4 regions of the Variovorax sp. TBS-050B genome follow, and region 2 is predicted to be linked to each of the others. Evidence: predicted binding sites of a transcription regulator. Region 2 holds the regulator's gene; each other region holds the start of a gene.
The links. The regulator LexA, encoded in region 2, represses DNA repair genes until DNA is damaged. The targets are predictions, from matches to a motif close to ACTGTATNNNNATACAGT.
Positions count from the first base shown of each region.

Region 1: M2165_RS25635 (PA0069 family radical SAM protein) is a predicted target of LexA. The motif match lies at 2,200-2,217, and genes of this name have one in related genera.
Region 3: M2165_RS13265 (putative DNA modification/repair radical SAM protein) is a predicted target of LexA. The motif match lies at 2,339-2,356, and genes of this name have one in related genera.
Region 4: M2165_RS18590 (DNA topoisomerase IV subunit B) is a predicted target of LexA. The motif match lies at 2,672-2,689, and genes of this name have one in related genera.

Region 1 is NZ_JARXYR010000002.1:4,840,922-4,845,127, forward strand. It holds gene gnd (decarboxylating NADP(+)-dependent phosphogluconate dehydrogenase) at 1-455, shown strand, start outside; gene M2165_RS25630 (gluconokinase) at 468-980, opposite strand; gene M2165_RS25635 (PA0069 family radical SAM protein) at 1,083-2,177, opposite strand; gene M2165_RS25640 (MarR family transcriptional regulator) at 2,295-2,885, shown strand; gene M2165_RS25645 (DUF393 domain-containing protein) at 2,940-3,362, shown strand; gene M2165_RS25650 (class I SAM-dependent methyltransferase) at 3,391-4,206, shown strand, end outside.
Region 2 is NZ_JARXYR010000002.1:4,165,373-4,169,578, reverse strand. It holds gene M2165_RS22315 (D-2-hydroxyacid dehydrogenase family protein) at 1-705, opposite strand, end outside; gene M2165_RS22310 (hypothetical protein) at 796-1,131, opposite strand; gene lexA (transcriptional repressor LexA) at 1,317-2,000, opposite strand; gene M2165_RS22300 (asparaginase) at 2,073-3,071, shown strand; gene adk (adenylate kinase) at 3,094-3,750, opposite strand; gene kdsB (3-deoxy-manno-octulosonate cytidylyltransferase) at 3,891-4,206, opposite strand, start outside.
Region 3 is NZ_JARXYR010000002.1:2,198,957-2,203,162, forward strand. It holds gene M2165_RS13260 (DUF6351 family protein) at 1-2,128, opposite strand, end outside; gene M2165_RS13265 (putative DNA modification/repair radical SAM protein) at 2,373-3,638, shown strand; gene M2165_RS13270 (UdgX family uracil-DNA binding protein) at 3,650-4,206, shown strand, end outside.
Region 4 is NZ_JARXYR010000002.1:3,345,052-3,349,257, reverse strand. It holds gene M2165_RS18595 (lytic transglycosylase domain-containing protein) at 1-638, opposite strand, end outside; gene M2165_RS18590 (DNA topoisomerase IV subunit B) at 650-2,638, opposite strand; gene M2165_RS18585 (MFS transporter) at 2,806-4,032, shown strand; gene M2165_RS18580 (hypothetical protein) at 4,053-4,193, shown strand.

The DNA.
Region 1 (4,206 bases), 680 kb from region 2:
ACGATGCGCTCTATGCCTCCAAGGTCATCAGCTACACGCAGGGTTTCGACCTCATCCAGACCATGGGCGAGAAGAAGGCCTGGCAGCTCGACCTCGGCCGCATCGCGGCGATCTGGCGCGGCGGCTGCATCATCCGCGCCCGCTTCCTGAACCGCATCACCGACGCCTACCGCGCCGATCCCGCGCTCGGCAACCTGATGCTCGATCCCTTCTTCAAGGACCTGCTGAACCGCACGCAGCAGAACTGGCGCGAGGTGGTGGCGCTGGCGGTGAGCCACGGCATTCCGGTGCCGGCATTCAGCGCCTCGCTCGGCTACTACGACAGCTACCGCACCGAGCGCCTGCCGGCGAACCTGCTGCAGGCGCAGCGCGATTTCTTCGGCGCGCACACCTACGAGCGCGTGGACAAGCCCGCGGGCGAGTTCTTCCACACCAACTGGCCCGAGGTGATCTGAGCCGGAGGGCCGTCAGCCGACGGCCCGCGGCATCTCGCGCCTGACCTGCGCCACGAGCTGCGCGGTCGGCGCGGTCGCATCCACCGCCACCACGCCCGGCTCGCCGACCGGCGATTCGAGCGTGGCGAACTGGCTGTCGACGAGGCTCGCCGGGAACATGTGCTCGCCCGCGCCTTCGCGTGCCGCGACGCGCCGCTCGGCCTCGTCGCGTTCGATGGCCATGAAGACGAAATGCAGCGCCGGCACCGCCGCGCGCAAGCGATCGCGGTAGGCCCGCTTGAGCGCCGAGCAGGTGAGCACCGCGCCGCCCGGCGCTGCGGCCAGCGCCTGTCCCAGCACGTCCAGCCAGCCCGCGCGGTCGGCATCGGTCAGCGGGATGCCCTGGCGCATCTTCTCGACGCTCGCGGGCAGGTGATAGTCGTCGCCTTCGATCAGCGGCAGCCCGAAATCCTCGGCCAGCGCCGCGCCCAGGGTGGACTTGCCGCAGCCCGACACACCCATCACCACGATCCAGATTCCGTTCATCTTCAGCTTGCTCCCGTTGCGGACGGCGACGGTGCCGCCCCCGTGCGAATCTAACGCCATTCGGCCCGCGCTCCGTCGCGGTCGCCTTCCGCGCGCAGGCCCTCAGAACAGGCTGGCCTGCCCCGCCGCCCCGGGCGGGCGGAAGGCACCCAGGTCGAGCGCGATGCGCTCGCGGTTGAAGCCGATGCGGCGCGCCGCCTTCTCGAAGCGCTGGTGGATCAGGTCGGCCCAGAGCCCGCTGCCTTTCATGCGCGTGGCGAAGTCGGCGTCGTAGTCCTTGCCGCCGCGCATCTCGTGGATGCGCGCCATGATGCGCTGCGCGCGCTGCGGATAGTGCAGTTCGAGCCACTCCTTGAAGAGCGGCGCCACTTCCCAGGGCAGGCGGATCACCGTGTAGAAGGCGCTGCGCGCACCGGCCTCCCAGGCGGCCTCGAGCACCTGCTCCATGTCTTCGTTGACGAAGGGAATCTGCGGCGCCACGCTCACGCCCACCGGCACGCCCGCCTCCGCGAGCGTGCGGATGGTGCGCAGCCGCCGGTGCGGCGCGGCCGCGCGCGGTTCGAGCTTGCGCGCCAGTTCGCCGTCGAGCGTGGTCACCGTCATGTACACCGCGGCCAGCCGTTCGGCGGCCATGGGCGCGATCAGGTCGAGATCGCGCTCGACCGCGCTCGACTTGGTGACCAGCGCGAACGGATGGCGCACCTCCTTCAGCAGTTCGATCACCGCGCGCGTCAGGCGCAGCTCGCGCTCGATGGGCTGGTAGCAGTCGGTGGCGGTGCCGATCGCGATGTGGCCGGGCCGGTAGCCCTTGCGGCCCAGCTCCCGGCGCAGCACCTCGGCGATGTTGGGCTTGGCGATCAGCTTGGTCTCGAAGTCCAGCCCCGGCGAGAGGTTGAGGTAGCTGTGGGTGGGCCGCGCGAAGCAGTAGATGCAGCCGTGCTCGCAGCCGCGGTAGGGATTGATCGAACGGTCGAAGGACACGTCGGGCGAATCGTTCTCGCTGAGCGCCGATTTCGCGTCTTCGAAGCGAACCTCCGTCGCGAGCGGCGGCAGGCCGTCGCCGTCGGCCACGCCTTCCTCCAGCGTGCCCCAGCCGTCGTCGAAGGCATCGCGCTCGTCGCGCGAGAAACGGTGGGCAAGGCGCGTGGCCGCGCCGCGGCCCTTGATGGCATGGATCGGGATGAGAGCGGCGGGCATGGCGGTCCTTTGGCACTGAACAACTGTTTATTTATACAGTGTTTAAGCCATCAACGCCATGGCGCCATTTTTCATTTCTCTGTTGACAGAAATTTCTAAAAACCTAGACTCCGAGGCATGCAACTCACCGACATCCAGCGCAGGTTCGTTCTCCACTGGGGCGAAATGGGCTCGATGTGGGGCGTGAACCGCACGGTGTCGCAGATCCACGCGCTGCTGTTCGCCAACGGCAAGCCGATGCATGCGGAAGAAATCTCCGACACCCTCGGCGTCGCGCGCTCCAACGTGAGCAACAGCCTCAAGGAACTGCAGGCCTGGAACCTCGTGCGCGTGACGCACATCCTCGGCGACCGGCGCGACTATTTCGAAACCAGCGTCGACGTCTGGGAACTGTTCCGCACCGTGGTGCGCGAGCGCAAGGAACGCGAGTTCGATCCCACCATCCGCGTGCTGCGCGAACTCGTGGCCAGCCCCGACTTCCAGAAGGAACCGGCCGATGCGCAGGACCGCATCCGCTCCACCCTGGACCTGATGAGCAAGCTCGCGACCTGGGCCGACGAAATGCTTCGCCTCTCGCCCGGCACGCTCGACAAGGTGCTGACGCTGGGCGCGAGCGTGCAGAAGTTCGTGCGCGGCAATGGCGGTGCAGCCAAGTCGACGAGGAACGACGACAGCGATCCCGGCCAGTCGGGCCTGCCGATGATCTGACCCACCTTTTTTTGCCCATGGGTTTCTGTTTTGACAGAAATTTCGGAATCAACAATGAAGCACACCACCGTTCCTCCGCTGACCGTCTACTTCGACGCGAGCTGCCCGCTCTGCACCACCGAGATGGCCGCCATGAAGTCACGCGACCATGCCGGTCGCCTGCATCTGGTCGACTGCTCCCCGATCGGCTTCGCCGCAGGCCCGGCACCGCGCGAGGCACTGATGACCGCGCTGCATGCCGTCGACGCGACCGGCAGGGTCCTGGTAGGCGTCGCGGCCATCCGCGCCTGCCGCGAGGCCGTGGGCCTGCCAAGCGGCGCCCGGCTGCTCGACCTCCCGTGGGCCGCCGCGTGCGCCGATCGCGCCTATGCGCTGCTCGCGCGCCACAGGCATCGCCTGCCGCGGCCGCTGGTGGCGCTGCTCGTGCGCGCGAACGCGCCGCGCGGCACCTGTGCCGGCGGCAACTGCCGGATCTGACGGAGAAACAAAAGAAGGAGCGCCCACCATGCCCAGCATCTTCCAACCCGACTTCCCCCTGCCCCGCACGCCCACCGCCGGAACCCCGCACGACGCAGCGGCACCGGCGGCGATCACCAAGGCCGACACGCAGGACTACTTCACCGAGGTGGCCGACGACTACCGCGCCTGGAGCCCGAGCTACAACATGCACTTCGGCTTCTGGCGGCTGGGGCTGAACCCGTTCAGGCGCGAAGGCATGCTGGTCGAGATGAACCGCGCCGTCGGCCGCGCGCTGAAGCTCGACACCGGCACGGAAGCGCACCGCTGCGTGGTCGATCTCGGCTGCGGCGCGGGCGCCACCGCGCGCACGCTGCTGGCCGAGGACCCTGCGCTCCATGCCGTCACCGTGACCAACGTGGCCGTGCAGAACCGCATCGCCGCCCGGCTCGACGCCGCGGCGGGCGTGGCCGACCGCGTGGCGCACCTCGAGGCCGACTACACCCGCACCGGGCTGCCCGCGGCCCAGGCCGACGGCGCCTGGGCGGTGGAAAGCGCCTGCTACGCCGACGGCACGGCCAAGGCCGATTTCGTGCACGAAGCGGCCCGCCTGCTCAAGCCCGGCGCGCGGCTCGCGGTGGTCGACGGTTTCCTGCTGCGGCCCCGGCCCGGCCGCCTCGCCGGCTGGCTGCACCGGCTGTGGGCCGACAGCTGGGCCGTGCCCACGCTCGCAGTGCGCGACGATTTCGTGGCGTCGCTGCGCGCGCACGGCTTCGAAGACGTCGAAGTGCGCTCGCTGCGCTGGCGCGTGGCGCCGAGCGCGCTGCACATCCCCGTGCTCGCCACCCGCTTCGCGCTGGTCGAG
Region 2 (4,206 bases):
CATGCGCGAGAGGTCCTCGAGCGTGACGATGCCGGTGGTCTCCTCGTTCAGCCGCAGGTGCACCGACAGCACGTCGGCCGCGGCAAAGAACTCCTGGCGGTTCTGCGCCACCTGGAAGCCGTCGGACCGCGCCTTGGCGCAGCTCGCCTCGCGGCCCCAGATCACGACCTGCATGCCGAACGCCTGTCCGTAGCGCGCCACCAGCTGCCCGATGCGGCCGTAGCCCCAGATGCAGAGGGTCTTGCCCTTGAGCACCGAACCAAGTCCGAAATTGGGCGGCATCGAAGCCGACTTGAGCCCCGACTGCTGCCAGGCCCCGTGCTTGAGATTGCTGATGTACTGCGGCAGCCGGCGCATGGCCGCCATGATCAGCGCCCAGGTGAGTTCGGCGGGCGCCTGCGGCGAGCCCGTGCCCTCGGCCACCGCCACCCCGCGCTCCGTGCAGGCGGTGACGTCGATGTGCCCGCCCACGCGGCCCGTCTGGGAAATGAGCTTGAGCTTGGGCAGCTTCTCGATCAGCTGGCGCGAAATGTGGGTGCGCTCCCGGATCAGCACGATCACGTCGGCATCCTTCAGGCGGACCGAAAGCTGGCCGATGCCCTTCACCGTGTTGGTATAGACCTTGGCCGCATACGCGTCGAGCTTGGAGGCGCAGCGCAGCTTGCGCACGGCGTCCTGGTAATCGTCGAGGATCACAATGTTCATGGCACGCCATTGTGCCTCGCAGCATTGACATGACGTGCGTGTGAACGTTTGGATACCCGTCCCGGGCTCTGGTCACCGGGCGATACGGGTTCAGTGCAGGCGCGAGGACTGCGGCGTGGCAGCGACCGTTTCCATCGCTTCCAGGGCCGCGAGGCGGTCGAGTTCGGCACAGACGTCGGCCATGCGGCCCGAAATCACCATGCGGTTGGTGCTGCGCTTTTCGCCCTGGTGGCCGTCGACCACGCGGATCACGCGCAGGGGGCGGGCGGCCGCGGGCGCTGCTTTCGGCGTGGACTGGCCATGGCTGCGCGCCGTGCAGGCGGGGCGGACCGCCACGTAGCGCAGGCCGGCGGAGGCGCTGCCCGCCTGGCGCTGGCGCGCGCCGCGCGCCGGCAGCAAGCGGCTGGCGAGCGATTGCAGCGGCATCCAAAGGTCAACGATAGCGAGTAGGGCGATTCCCATGTGAACTCCAAGAAGGTTTGAGGTTGAACACAGGCAGGATTGCTTTCGCCGGACGCAACAGGGTGATGGCCACTGTGTGTGCCATACGCCCGCCACCTGATGCGGCTGGATGGGGTGGTGCTGCTGCTCGCAGCCGGCCCGAGGCCGGGCTACATCAGCATGGTGTTGCGGATGAGGCCGACCGCGAGGCCTTCGATCTCGAAAGGCTCGCCGGGCTGGACGATGATCGTGGGGTAGTCCGGATTTTCGGCGTGCAGTTCGATGACCTGCTTGTTGCGCTTGAGGCGCTTGACCGTGACTTCGTCGCCGAGGCGTGCCACCACGATCTGACCGTTGCGCGCCTCCTTGGTGGCCTGGACCGCGAGCAGGTCGCCATCCATGATGCCGGCGTCGCGCATCGACATGCCGCGCACCTTGAGCAGATAGTCGGGCTGCTGCTGGAACAGCGTGTTCTCGACGTAGTAGGTCTGGTCGACATGCTCCTGCGCGAGGATCGGCGAACCCGCAGCCACGCGGCCGATGAGCGGCAGCGCGAGCTGCGCCATGCCGGGCAGCGAGAGCGAGAACTGCGCGCCTTCGCGGTGGCGCGTTTCGTTGAGCGAGCGCAGTGCATCGCCCTTCAGCCGGATGCCGCGCGAGGTGCCGCTCACGAGTTCGATCACGCCCTTGCGGGCGAGCGCCTGCAGGTGCTCTTCGGCGGCGTTGGCGGACTTGAACCCGAGCTCGTTGGCGATCTCCGCCCGCGTGGGCGGCGCGCCGGTGCGTGCGATGGCGCTCTGGATCAAATCGAGGATCTGCTGCTGGCGGGCGGTAAGCTTCACGGCGAACTGCATAGTGGTTCCTTGCGGCACTGGCTGAATATCCAGTACCTGTATTTTTAACCAGTTTTTAAAAGTTGGCAACCCATGGTCGATTTCATCCCACCGGCTGCGCGGCGCGTCGTGGTCCTGGGCACGGGCGGCACCATCGCGGGCCGGGCCGCGAGCAGCGGCGACAACATCGGCTACACCGCGGGTGAAGTCCCCGTGGCGGACCTGCTCGGCGGCATCGCGGCGCCCGAGGGCATCACGCTCGCCGCGGAGCAGGTGGCACAGCTCGACAGCAAGGACATGGGCTTCGACGTCGGGCTGCAGCTGGCGCAGCGCTGCGCCGCCTTGCTGTCGGAGGCCGACGTCGCAGGCGTGGTGATCACCCACGGCACCGACACGATCGAGGAAACGGCGTACTTCCTCCACGCGGTGCTTGCGCCCGCCAAGCCGGTGGTGCTGACCTGCGCCATGCGCCCGGCGAGTTCGCTGTCGCCCGACGGGCCTCAGAACGTGCGCGATGCGATGGCGGTGGCGGCCACGGCGGGCGCCGGCGGCGTGACGGTGGTCTGCGCCGGCACGATCCATGGCGCGCCCGACGTGCAGAAGGTGCATACCTACCGTGCCGACGCCTTCGCCTCGGGCGATGCCGGGCCGGTCGGCTACGTGGAGGAGGGCGCGGTGCGGCGCCTGCGGGATTGGCCTCGCAGCGGAGCGCCGTTCGCGCTCGATGCGGCAGAGATCGCGGCCATGGGCTGGCCGCGCGTCGAGGTCGTCATGAGCCATGCGGGCGCGAGTGGCGCGCTGATCGATCTGCTGGTTCAGGAGCGCGCGTCGGGTGCTGCGGCGCCGGTGCGCGGCCTGGTGCTGGCGGCCACCGGCAACGGCACGGTGCACCATGCGCTCGAAGCCGCGGCGCTGCGCGCGCAGCAGGCCGGCATCGAGGTGCTGCGCGCCACGCGCTGCGCGAGCGGACGCATCCTGCCGAGGCCCGACGACCGCCTGCGCGATGCCGGCGCCCTGACGCCGGTCAAGGCGCGGATCGCGCTGATGCTGGAATTGCTCGCGGTGAAGAAGAAGGCGCAGGGCGCAGCCTGAAGGGCAGCGCCTCGCGCGGCGCTCAGCTGCTCAGGGCGGCCAGCGCGCGCTGGGTGATTTCGTCGACGGTGCCGACGCCCTTGATGGCGCGGTACTTGGGCGCGTTGGCGGGGTCGGCCTTCGCCCAGGCGGAGTAGTAGTCGACCAGCGGACGCGTCTGCTGGCTGTAGACCTCGAGCCGCTTGCGCACGGTTTCTTCCTCGTCGTCCTTGCGCTGGATCAGGTCTTCGCCCGTCACGTCGTCCTTGCCCTCGACCTTGGGCGGGTTGAACTTCAGGTGATAGGTGCGGCCCGACGCGGGGTGCGAGCGCCGGCCGCTCATGCGTTCGATGATGTCGCTGAACGGCACGTCGATCTCGAGCACGTAGTCGAGCTTGACGCCGGCTGCCTTCATGGCGTCGGCCTGCGGAATGGTGCGTGGGAAGCCGTCGAACAGGAAGCCGCCGGCACAGTCCGATTGCGCGATGCGTTCCTTCACGAGGTCGATGATCAGGTCGTCGCTCACCAGCCCGCCCGATTCCATGACCGCCTTGGCCTGCTGCCCGAGCGGCGTGCCTGCCTTGACCGCCGCGCGCAGCATGTCGCCCGTGGAGATCTGCGGAATGCCGTACTTCTGGCAGATGAAGGTGGCTTGCGTGCCTTTGCCCGCCCCGGGCGCGCCCAGCAAAATTAGTCTCATGGTGTCCTCGGACGGTTCTTAGATTTTGTGTCGCACCCTGCCACGGCCTCGTGGCCGCGCAAGGCGGAATTGCTTCGAGGATAGCATGCGAGGGCGCCCGCGATTCGTGCCGCCGCCCTCGGTGCGCGCGCCTCGGCGCCTCAGTCGGCGGGAGCGGCCGCGAGGATCGCGCGCACGCGGGCGAGGTCTTCGGGCGTGTCGACGCCGGGGCCCGGCGCCGTCTGGCTGACGTGCACGGCGATGCGGTGTCCGTGCCACAGCGCGCGCAGTTGTTCGAGCGCTTCGGTGGCCTCGACCGGCGCGGGGGGCAGCGCGGGAAAGCGCCGCACGAAGCCGGCGCGATAGCCGTAGATGCCGATGTGGCGCAGCGGCGCCGGCGAAGGCAGCACGGTGGGCGCCGCGCCGCCCGAAGAACCGTCGCGCCACCACGGAATCGGTGCGCGGCTGAAGTAGAGC
Region 3 (4,206 bases), 2.0 Mb from region 2:
CCGACGGGTTCAGCGGCTTGAGCTGGCACTTGGCGATGTCGTCCACCAGCGGGCCGCCCGCGGCCATGCGCGGCGTGGTGCCGGCCGGGTAGAAGGTGTTGCAGGCGCCGGTGCCGAAGGCGGTCTGCTCCTCCACGTACTTCAGGCCGTTGTTCCAGCAGGCGTCCCTCAGGTCGGCCGGGCGGTTGGCCGCGACCTTCTGCGCCGGCGTGCGTGCGGAGCCGTCGGCCTTGACCGCGGTGAGCCAGAGGATCATCTGGTCGTAGGCCGCGGCGGTGCCGCCGCCCATGGTCCAGATCACGTGGTTGTCGATGTGGCCGTTGGCGCGGCGCAGCCGCTCGCGCATCGAGAACGAATGGATCTTGGTGTGGATGTCGCCGCCCACCGCGCCGTCGTTGTAGTCGCGCAGGTCGATGACCGCCGTCGCGGCGAGCCCGCCGCCGCCGTTGACGATGCGGCCCGACTGGTAGGCACGGCGCAGCGCGTCGAGGTCGCCCACGGTGCGCGTCGCGGTGCGCTTCATGTCGCGGTCCACGCCGCCGATGCGCTCGTTGAGGTCGAGGAACTTGTCGATCGACAGCTTGCCCTCGTTGAGCGCATTGAGGCCGTACTGGATGCCCACGTTGTCGATCGGCCGGAGCGCGAAGCCCTCGGCCTCGGTCTTGCCGTAGACGTTGACGGTGTGGTCGAACACCGTGGCGCGCGCGCCGGTCGGGTTGGTGAGCGGGTTGTAGCGCTGCTCCACCGGCACGCCCGCGGGGAAGGACACCGTGGGATCGAGCCGGTTCGCGCTGTTGCTCATGTTCGCGATGTTGCCGATCTGCAGGTAGCCCGAGATCGCCTGCTTCTCGGCCGTCGTGTAGTTGAGCGCCGTCGTGGCCGGGTCGTTGAAGTAGTTGTTGAGCACGCGCGAGTCGTGCAGCTTGAAGATGGTCGACGAGGTCACGTCGGCGAACACCTGGCTCACCACCACGCCGTCGAACAGGCCGGGATAGTTGTCGCTGGTCTGGTGGCTCTGGTAGGAGCCGCCCGAGCCGCCGGTGCCGATGGTGTAGGTGGGCGCGCCGAAGTTCTCGATGAAGCGCTCCTTGACCATCGCGATGGTCTCGGAGGAGAGCTGGTCGTTGCAGTTGGTGCCGAAGACGTTGAGCGTCGAGGTCGTCACCGCGAGGCCGCGGCTCTGGTAGATCGGGTTGATCAGCGTCGCGAAGTCGTTGCCCTGCTGGAACCAGCCGCCCTGGCAGCCGCCGCCGAGCGGATAGATCAGGCCGCCCTTCCAGCCCGCGGTGCGGTAGGTGGGCGAGGGCGCGGGCTCGTTGAGCACGTCGTGCAGGATCGCCGACTGGTAGAGGCCGCGGTTGATGGTGCCGCTCTCGAGCCGCACCACGTAGGGCACCTGCTTGCCGTCGATCGTCAGGTAGGCCATGTTGGCCGGGTAGGCCGTGAGGCTCGCGGGCTCGAAGCGCGTGTTGCTGCCGGTGGTGGTGCGGTAGTAGTAGTCCACCCGCGTCTGCACCGAGCACTTGCCGTCGTCCAGCGGCGTGAGCACCTGCCCGCCCATGCGCGTGAAGGTGGCGTAGCCGCAGACGAAGGGCTGCTCGTGCGGGCCCGAGATCACCGGGCCGGTGACCGGGTAGGCCGTGAGCGCGAGCTTCGCGCTGTAGCCGCCGAACTTCGCGACCACCTCGTTCGCGCCTTCCTTCAGGCCCGTGACCTTGCCGAGCAGGCGGCCGGTCTCGGGATGGCGCACGAAGGCGGCGGTCAGGTCGCGGCCGTCGAGCGTGACCGACAGCGACTCGATCGGCCGGTCGCGCAGCAGCTCGATCTCGACCAGCGCGTCGTCGCCGCTCACGAGCTGCGGCGAGGAGGACAGCACGCCCAGCTTGAGCGTGGCCTCGGGCGGCCCGGGCGGCGTGCCCGGGTCGGGGTTGCCGGGCGGCGGGTTGTTCGGGTTGCCCGGGTCCGGGTTGCCGGGGGCGCCAGGGCCGCCCGACACCGGCGGGAAGAAGCCACCGCCGCCACCGCCGCCGCTTCCGCCGCCGCAGGCGCTCAGGATCAGGGCGGCCAGCAGGGTGCTGACACGGGCCGGTGTGGCGCGCAGGCGCGCCGTCGGTTTCGAACTGCTCATTGCGAATGTCTCCGTTTTGTTGTGGATGCCGGGCGCCCCTGATAGCAACCGATGTGCCATGGCGGGCGGCACGCGCAAGTGCTTGATTTCAAAAGGGATCGCCGGCGCGGCTCGTGGTTTTCCCGCGCGCGGCGGGCTGGAAAACCGCACGGCCCGCGCGGCGGAAGTCTGGAAATCCGCACGGTCTCTGGCGGACACAGGCCGGAAATAACTGTATATTCATCCAGTATTTCCGCTCCCGCCCATGGACCTCCAGCGCAAACTCGCCATCCTTGCGGACGCCGCCAAGTACGACGCCTCCTGCGCGTCGAGCGGCTCGCAGCCGCGCGACTCGGTGGGCGGGCGCGGCATCGGCTCCACCGAGGGCATGGGCATCTGCCACAGCTTCGCGCCCGACGGCCGCTGCATCTCGCTGCTCAAGGTGCTGCTCACCAACCACTGCCAGTACGACTGCCTCTACTGCGTCAACCGCGCCTCGAGCAACGTGCCGCGCGCACGCTTCCGCGCCGAGGAGGTGGTGCAGCTCACGCTCGACTTCTACCGGCGCAACTGCATCGAGGGCCTGTTCCTGTCGAGCGGCATCGTCAAGTCGCCCGACCACACGATGGAGCAGGTGGTCGAGGTCGCGCGCGCGCTGCGCGAGGACCACGACTTCCGCGGCTACATCCATCTGAAGACCATTCCCGACGCGAGCGACGAGCTGATCGCGCGCGCCGGCCGCTACGCCGACCGGCTCAGCATCAACGTCGAGATGCCCACCAGCGCCGGCCTGCAGGCGCTCGCGCCCGAGAAGGACGAGAGCGCGATCCGGCGCTCGATGGCGCGGCTGCGGCTGGCGATCGACCACACGCGCGAGGAGGCGCGCCGCGTGGTGCCGATCCGCGCGCTGCCCGGCGCCACGCCCGCGCCGGCCAGGCCGCCGCCCTTCGCGCCCGCGGGCCAGAGCACGCAGATGATCGTGGGCGCCGATGCCACCGACGACCGCGGCATCCTCGCGACCAGCGCCACGCTCTACGGCGCCTACCGGCTGCGCCGCGTCTACTACTCGGCCTTCAGCCCCATTCCCGACGCCGCGCGCGCGCTGCCGCTCGCCGCGCCGCCACTGCTGCGCGAGCACCGGCTCTACCAGGCCGACTGGCTGATGCGCTTCTACGGCTTCGGCCACGAGGAGATCGTGGCCGCGCCCGACGGGCTGCTGCGGCTCGACGTCGATCCCAAGATGGCCTGGGCGCTCGCGCATGCCGAGCGCTTTCCGGTCGACCTGAACCATGCGCCGCGCGAGATGCTGCTGCGCGTGCCGGGCCTGGGCGTGAAGGCGGTCGAGCGGCTGCTGCAGGCGCGCCGCGTGCGGCGGGTGCGTGCCGACGACCTGCGCCGGCTGCATGTGCCCGCGCGCAAGGTGCTGCCCTTCGTGGTGGCCGACGGGCACCGGCCCGCGGCCTCGGCCATGGCGCAGGCGGCGGCCGCCGCCGCGCCCGCGGCACGGCCGGCGCAGGCCGCGCTGTTCTGAAGGGGCGCGGCATGCGCGTGCGGCTCGGCGACCCGGTCGACCTCGATGCCTTCCGCCGTCATGCGCGGCAACTGCTCGCGCGCGGCGTGCCGCCCGGCGAGGTCGAATGGATCGAGGCCGGCGCGGACGGCCTGTTCGGCGAGGCGGCCTGCGGCGCCGAAACCGCAGCCCCCGCGGCGGCCGGCGCGCGGCAGCCGTCCGTGCCCGCGTCCTTCCTCGCGCTGTGCGCCGACGTGATCCTGCACCGCGAGGCGCAGCGCTTCGACCTGCTCTACCGCCTGCTGTGGCGCCTCGCGCACGAGCCCGCGCTGCGCCACGATCCGCTCGATGCCGAGATGCTGCGCGCGCGCCGCATGGCCAAGGCGGTGCACCACGACATCCACAAGATGCGCGCCTTCGTGCGCTTCACGCGCGTGGTCGATGCGGACGGCCTCGAGCGCCACGTGGCCTGGTTCGAGCCCGCGCACCGCATCGTCGAGGCCAATGCGCCCTTCTTCGCGCGCCGCTTCGCGCAGATGCGCTGGGCCATCCTCACGCCCGGGCGTTGTGTCGAATGGGACGGCCGCGC
Region 4 (4,206 bases), 820 kb from region 2:
TTGTAGTTCGGGATCTTGTTGCCGGCGCGCTGCACCGCGCCCTCGCCCGCGTTGTAGGCGGCCAGCGCGAGTTCGAGCTGGCCGGGAAACATCGCGATCAGGTCGCGCAGGTAGCGGGAACCGGCGGCGATGTTGACGCGCGGGTCGAACAGCTTCTTCTCGATGCTGCCGCGCTTGTCGGCCGCCACGCCATAGCGCTGGGCCGTGGCCGGCATGAGCTGCATGAGCCCCATCGCGCCCTTGGGCGACACCGCCTGGGCATCGAAGCCGGATTCGGTGGCGATCAGCGCCTGCAGCAGTTCGTAGTCGATCGCATGCCGGCTCGACGCATCGCGCAGCGCGCTCTTGGCGGTCTTGTAGCTCGGGGAGGCCTCGAAGAGCGCCAGCAGGCTTTGCGAGGCGGCCGGCACCTTGCCGTCCAGCTTGCGCGCGCCGCGCCCGGGCGGCGACAGGCCCTGCGCCGTGTCGAAGCTCTGGCCGCCGCGGAAGAAGAGCTGGTAGCGCTCGTCGATCTTCTCGGCGGCGAAGTGCGCCACGCCCTTGGCGTCGATGTAGCCGTAGATGTCAGCGGCGCGCGCAACCGCCTGCTGCGCGAGCAGCACGAGTGCGAGGAGCAGCGAACGCTTGAAAGCTGACATGCGGGGTGGGGTCAAACATCGATGTCGACGTCGTCGGCGCGAAGTTCCATGAGCTCGCGCCGCGCCGCCGCTTCGCCCTTGCCCATGAGCTTGGTGATCTCGCCCTGGGTGGACGTGAAGTCGAACCGGCCCAATTGGACCTGCATCAGGCGCCGGGTGTCTGGATTGAGCGTGGTTTCCCACAATTGTTCCGCGCTCATTTCGCCCAGGCCCTTGAAGCGGCTGATGCTCCAGGCGCCCTCGCGCACCCCGTCCTTGCGCAATTTGTCGAGCGTGGCGGTCAGTTCGCCCTCGTCGAGCGCATAGACCTTGGAGGCCGGCTTCTTGCCGCGCGCGGGGGCGTCGACCCGGAAAAGTGGCGGCTTTGCGACATACACATGGCCGGCCTCTATCAATTTCGGAAAGTGGCGGAAGAACAGCGTCAGCAAGAGCACCTGGATGTGCGAGCCATCCACGTCGGCATCCGAGAGGATGCAGATCTTCCCGTAGCGCAGGCCGCTCAGGTCGGGCGAATCGTTCGGCCCGTGCGGGTCGACGCCCACGGCCACCGAGATGTCGTGGATCTCGGTGTTGGCGAACAGGCGGTCGCGTTCCACCTCCCAGGTGTTGAGCACCTTGCCGCGCAGCGGCAGGATGGCCTGGCTCTCCTTGTCGCGGCCCATCTTGGCGCTGCCGCCGGCGGAGTCGCCCTCGACCAGGAAGACCTCGTTGTGGCTGATGTCGCGGCTTTCGCAGTCGGTCAGCTTGCCGGGCAGCACCGCCACGCCCGAGCCCTTGCGCTTCTCGACCTTCTGGCCGGCGCGCTGGCGCGTCTGCGCGGCCTTGATGGCCAGTTCGGCGAGCTTCTTCCCGTAGTCGACGTGCTGGTTGAGCCAGAGTTCGAGCGCCGGCCGCACGAAGCTCGACACCAGCCGCACCGCGTCGCGCGAATTCAGGCGCTCCTTGATCTGGCCCTGGAACTGCGGGTCGAGCACCTTGGCGCTCAGCACGTAGGAGGCGCGCGCGAACACGTCCTCGGGCAGCAGCTTCACGCCCTTGGGCAGCAGCGAATGCAGTTCGATGAAGCCCTTCACCGCGGTGAAGAGGCCGTCGCGCAGGCCGCTCTCGTGCGTCCCGCCGGCGCTGGTGGGAATCAGGTTGACGTAGCTCTCGCGCACCGGCTGGCCGTCTTCCGTGAAGGCCACGGCCCACTCGGCGCCCTCGCCCTCGGCGAAGTTGTCGGCGTTCTTGTCGGCATGGCCGCTGCCCTCGAACAGCGGGATCACCGGATCGCCGCTGAGCGTCTGCATCAGATAGTCGCTCAGGCCGCCCTTGTAGAGCCACTGCTGCGTGTCCTTGGTCTTCTCGTTCACCAGCGTGACGCTCACGCCCGGCATCAGCACGGCCTTGCTGCGCAGCAGGTGGGTGAGCTCGCCCATGGGCAGCGCGGCGGTCTCGAAGTACTTGGCATCGGGCCAGGCGCGCACCGTGGTGCCCTGCTTGCGCTCGCCGGCCTCGAGCTTGCGGACTTCGAGCGCCTCGATCACGTCGCCGCCGCCGAAGGCGAGCTTCGCCACCGAGCCCTCGCGGTGCGAGCTGACTTCGAGCCGCTTCGACAGCGCGTTGGTCACCGACACGCCCACGCCGTGCAGGCCGCCCGAGAAGCTGTAAGCGCCGCCCGAGCCCTTGTCGAACTTGCCGCCCGCATGCAGCCGGGTGTAGACCAGTTCGATCACGGGCGCCTTTTCCTCGGGATGCAGGCCGAAGGGAATGCCCCGGCCGTCGTCCTCCACGCTGACCGAGCCGTCGGCATGCAGCGTGACCTTGATCTTCTTGCCGTGACCCGCGAGCGCCTCGTCGGCGGCGTTGTCGAGCACTTCCTGGATGATGTGCAGCGGGTTGTCGGTCCGGGTGTACATGCCCGGGCGCTGCTTCACGGGCTCGAGGCCCTTGAGCACGCGGATGGAGCCTTCCGAATAGCCGGAAGCGGAGTCTGAAGAAGTCTTGGGGGAAGTCGCCATGGGGGCGGATTGTAGTCAGTCCCCGGCCAAACAACTGGATGTACGTACAGGAGACGGCGAGCGCCGGCCGCTGATGCGCGCAGCGCATCGAAAGTGCGCGCACAAATCATCAATGCCGATTCCCCGCCGCGGCGCGCGTTCCGGCACGAATCGCTACATTCGACCCAATGCAAACGACAACAGCCCCTGCCCTTTCGATCAAGCAAGTCCTGTTCTGCGGGGCGATGATCGTCACGCTCTCGATGGGCATCCGCCACGGCTTCGGGCTCTGGCTGCAGCCGATCACCCAGGCGCAGGACTGGAGCCGGCAGACCTTCTCGTTCGCGCTCGCGATCCAGAACCTCTCCTGGGGCGTGTTCGGCGTGTTCGCGGGCATGCTGGCGGACCGCTTCGGCGCCTTCCGCGTGCTGATCGGCGGTGCGGTGTTCTATGCGCTCGGCCTTTTCGGCATGGCGCATTCCCCCACGCCGCTGCTCTTCACGCTCAGCGCCGGCCTGCTGATCGGCGCGGCGCAGGCGGGCACCACCTACGCGGTGATCTACGGCGTGATCGGGCGGCAGATCCCGGTCGAGCGGCGCTCGTGGGCGATGGGCGTGGCCGCGGCGGCCGGCTCCTTCGGCCAGTTCCTGATGGCGCCGATCGAGGGCCGCCTGATCGGCACCCTCGGCTGGCAGACGGCGCTCGCGGTGGTGGCGGTGCTGGCGCTGGTGATCATTCCGCTGGCCTTCGGGCTGCGTGAACCGCGCACCGCCGCGCTGGCCGGGCATCGCGAGCAGTCGGTGCTGCAGGCGGTGGGCGAGGCCTTCCGCTATCCGAGCTTCGGGCTGCTGATGGCCGGGTACTTCGTCTGCGGCTTCCAGCTGGCCTTCATCGGCATCCACATGCCCACCTACCTGCGCGACCGCGCGCTGCCGGCCGAGGTGGCAGGCTACGCGCTGGCGCTGATCGGGCTCTTCAACGTGTTCGGCACCTACACCGTCGGGCTGCTGGGCCAGAAGCTCGCCAAGCGCAAGATCCTCGCGACCATCTATTTCGCCCGGGCGGTGTCGATCGCGCTCTTCCTGGTGGCGCCGCTCTCGCCCCTGAGCGTCTACCTGTTCTCGGCCGCGATGGGCTTCCTGTGGCTCTCGACCGTGCCCGCGACCAATGCGATCGTGGCCGGCATCTTCGGCGTGGCGCACCTCTCGATGCTCAGCGGCTTCGTGTTCCTGAGCCACCAGGTGGGCTCGTTCCTGGGCGTGTGGCTCGGCGGCTATCTCTACGACAGCACGGGCAGCTACGACGTGGTCTGGTACCTGGCGATCGCGCTCGGCGTGTTCGCGGCGCTGGTGAACCTGCCGGTCAAGGAAGGCGCGATCGCACGCGGCGCGCGGCCCGCCGCGGTGCCGGGCTGAAGGCGGACGGAGCACGCGCAATGGGCCCGCAGCTGCGCCGCCACCTCGTCCACGCCGGCTGGCTCACCGCCGCGCTCGTGGCGCTGGGCGGCGTGTTCGCGCTCTACGTGCATCCGAGCTTCCTGGTCACGCTGGTGGACCAGGTCTGGTCCTGTTTCTGAAGCTTCTTCCCCT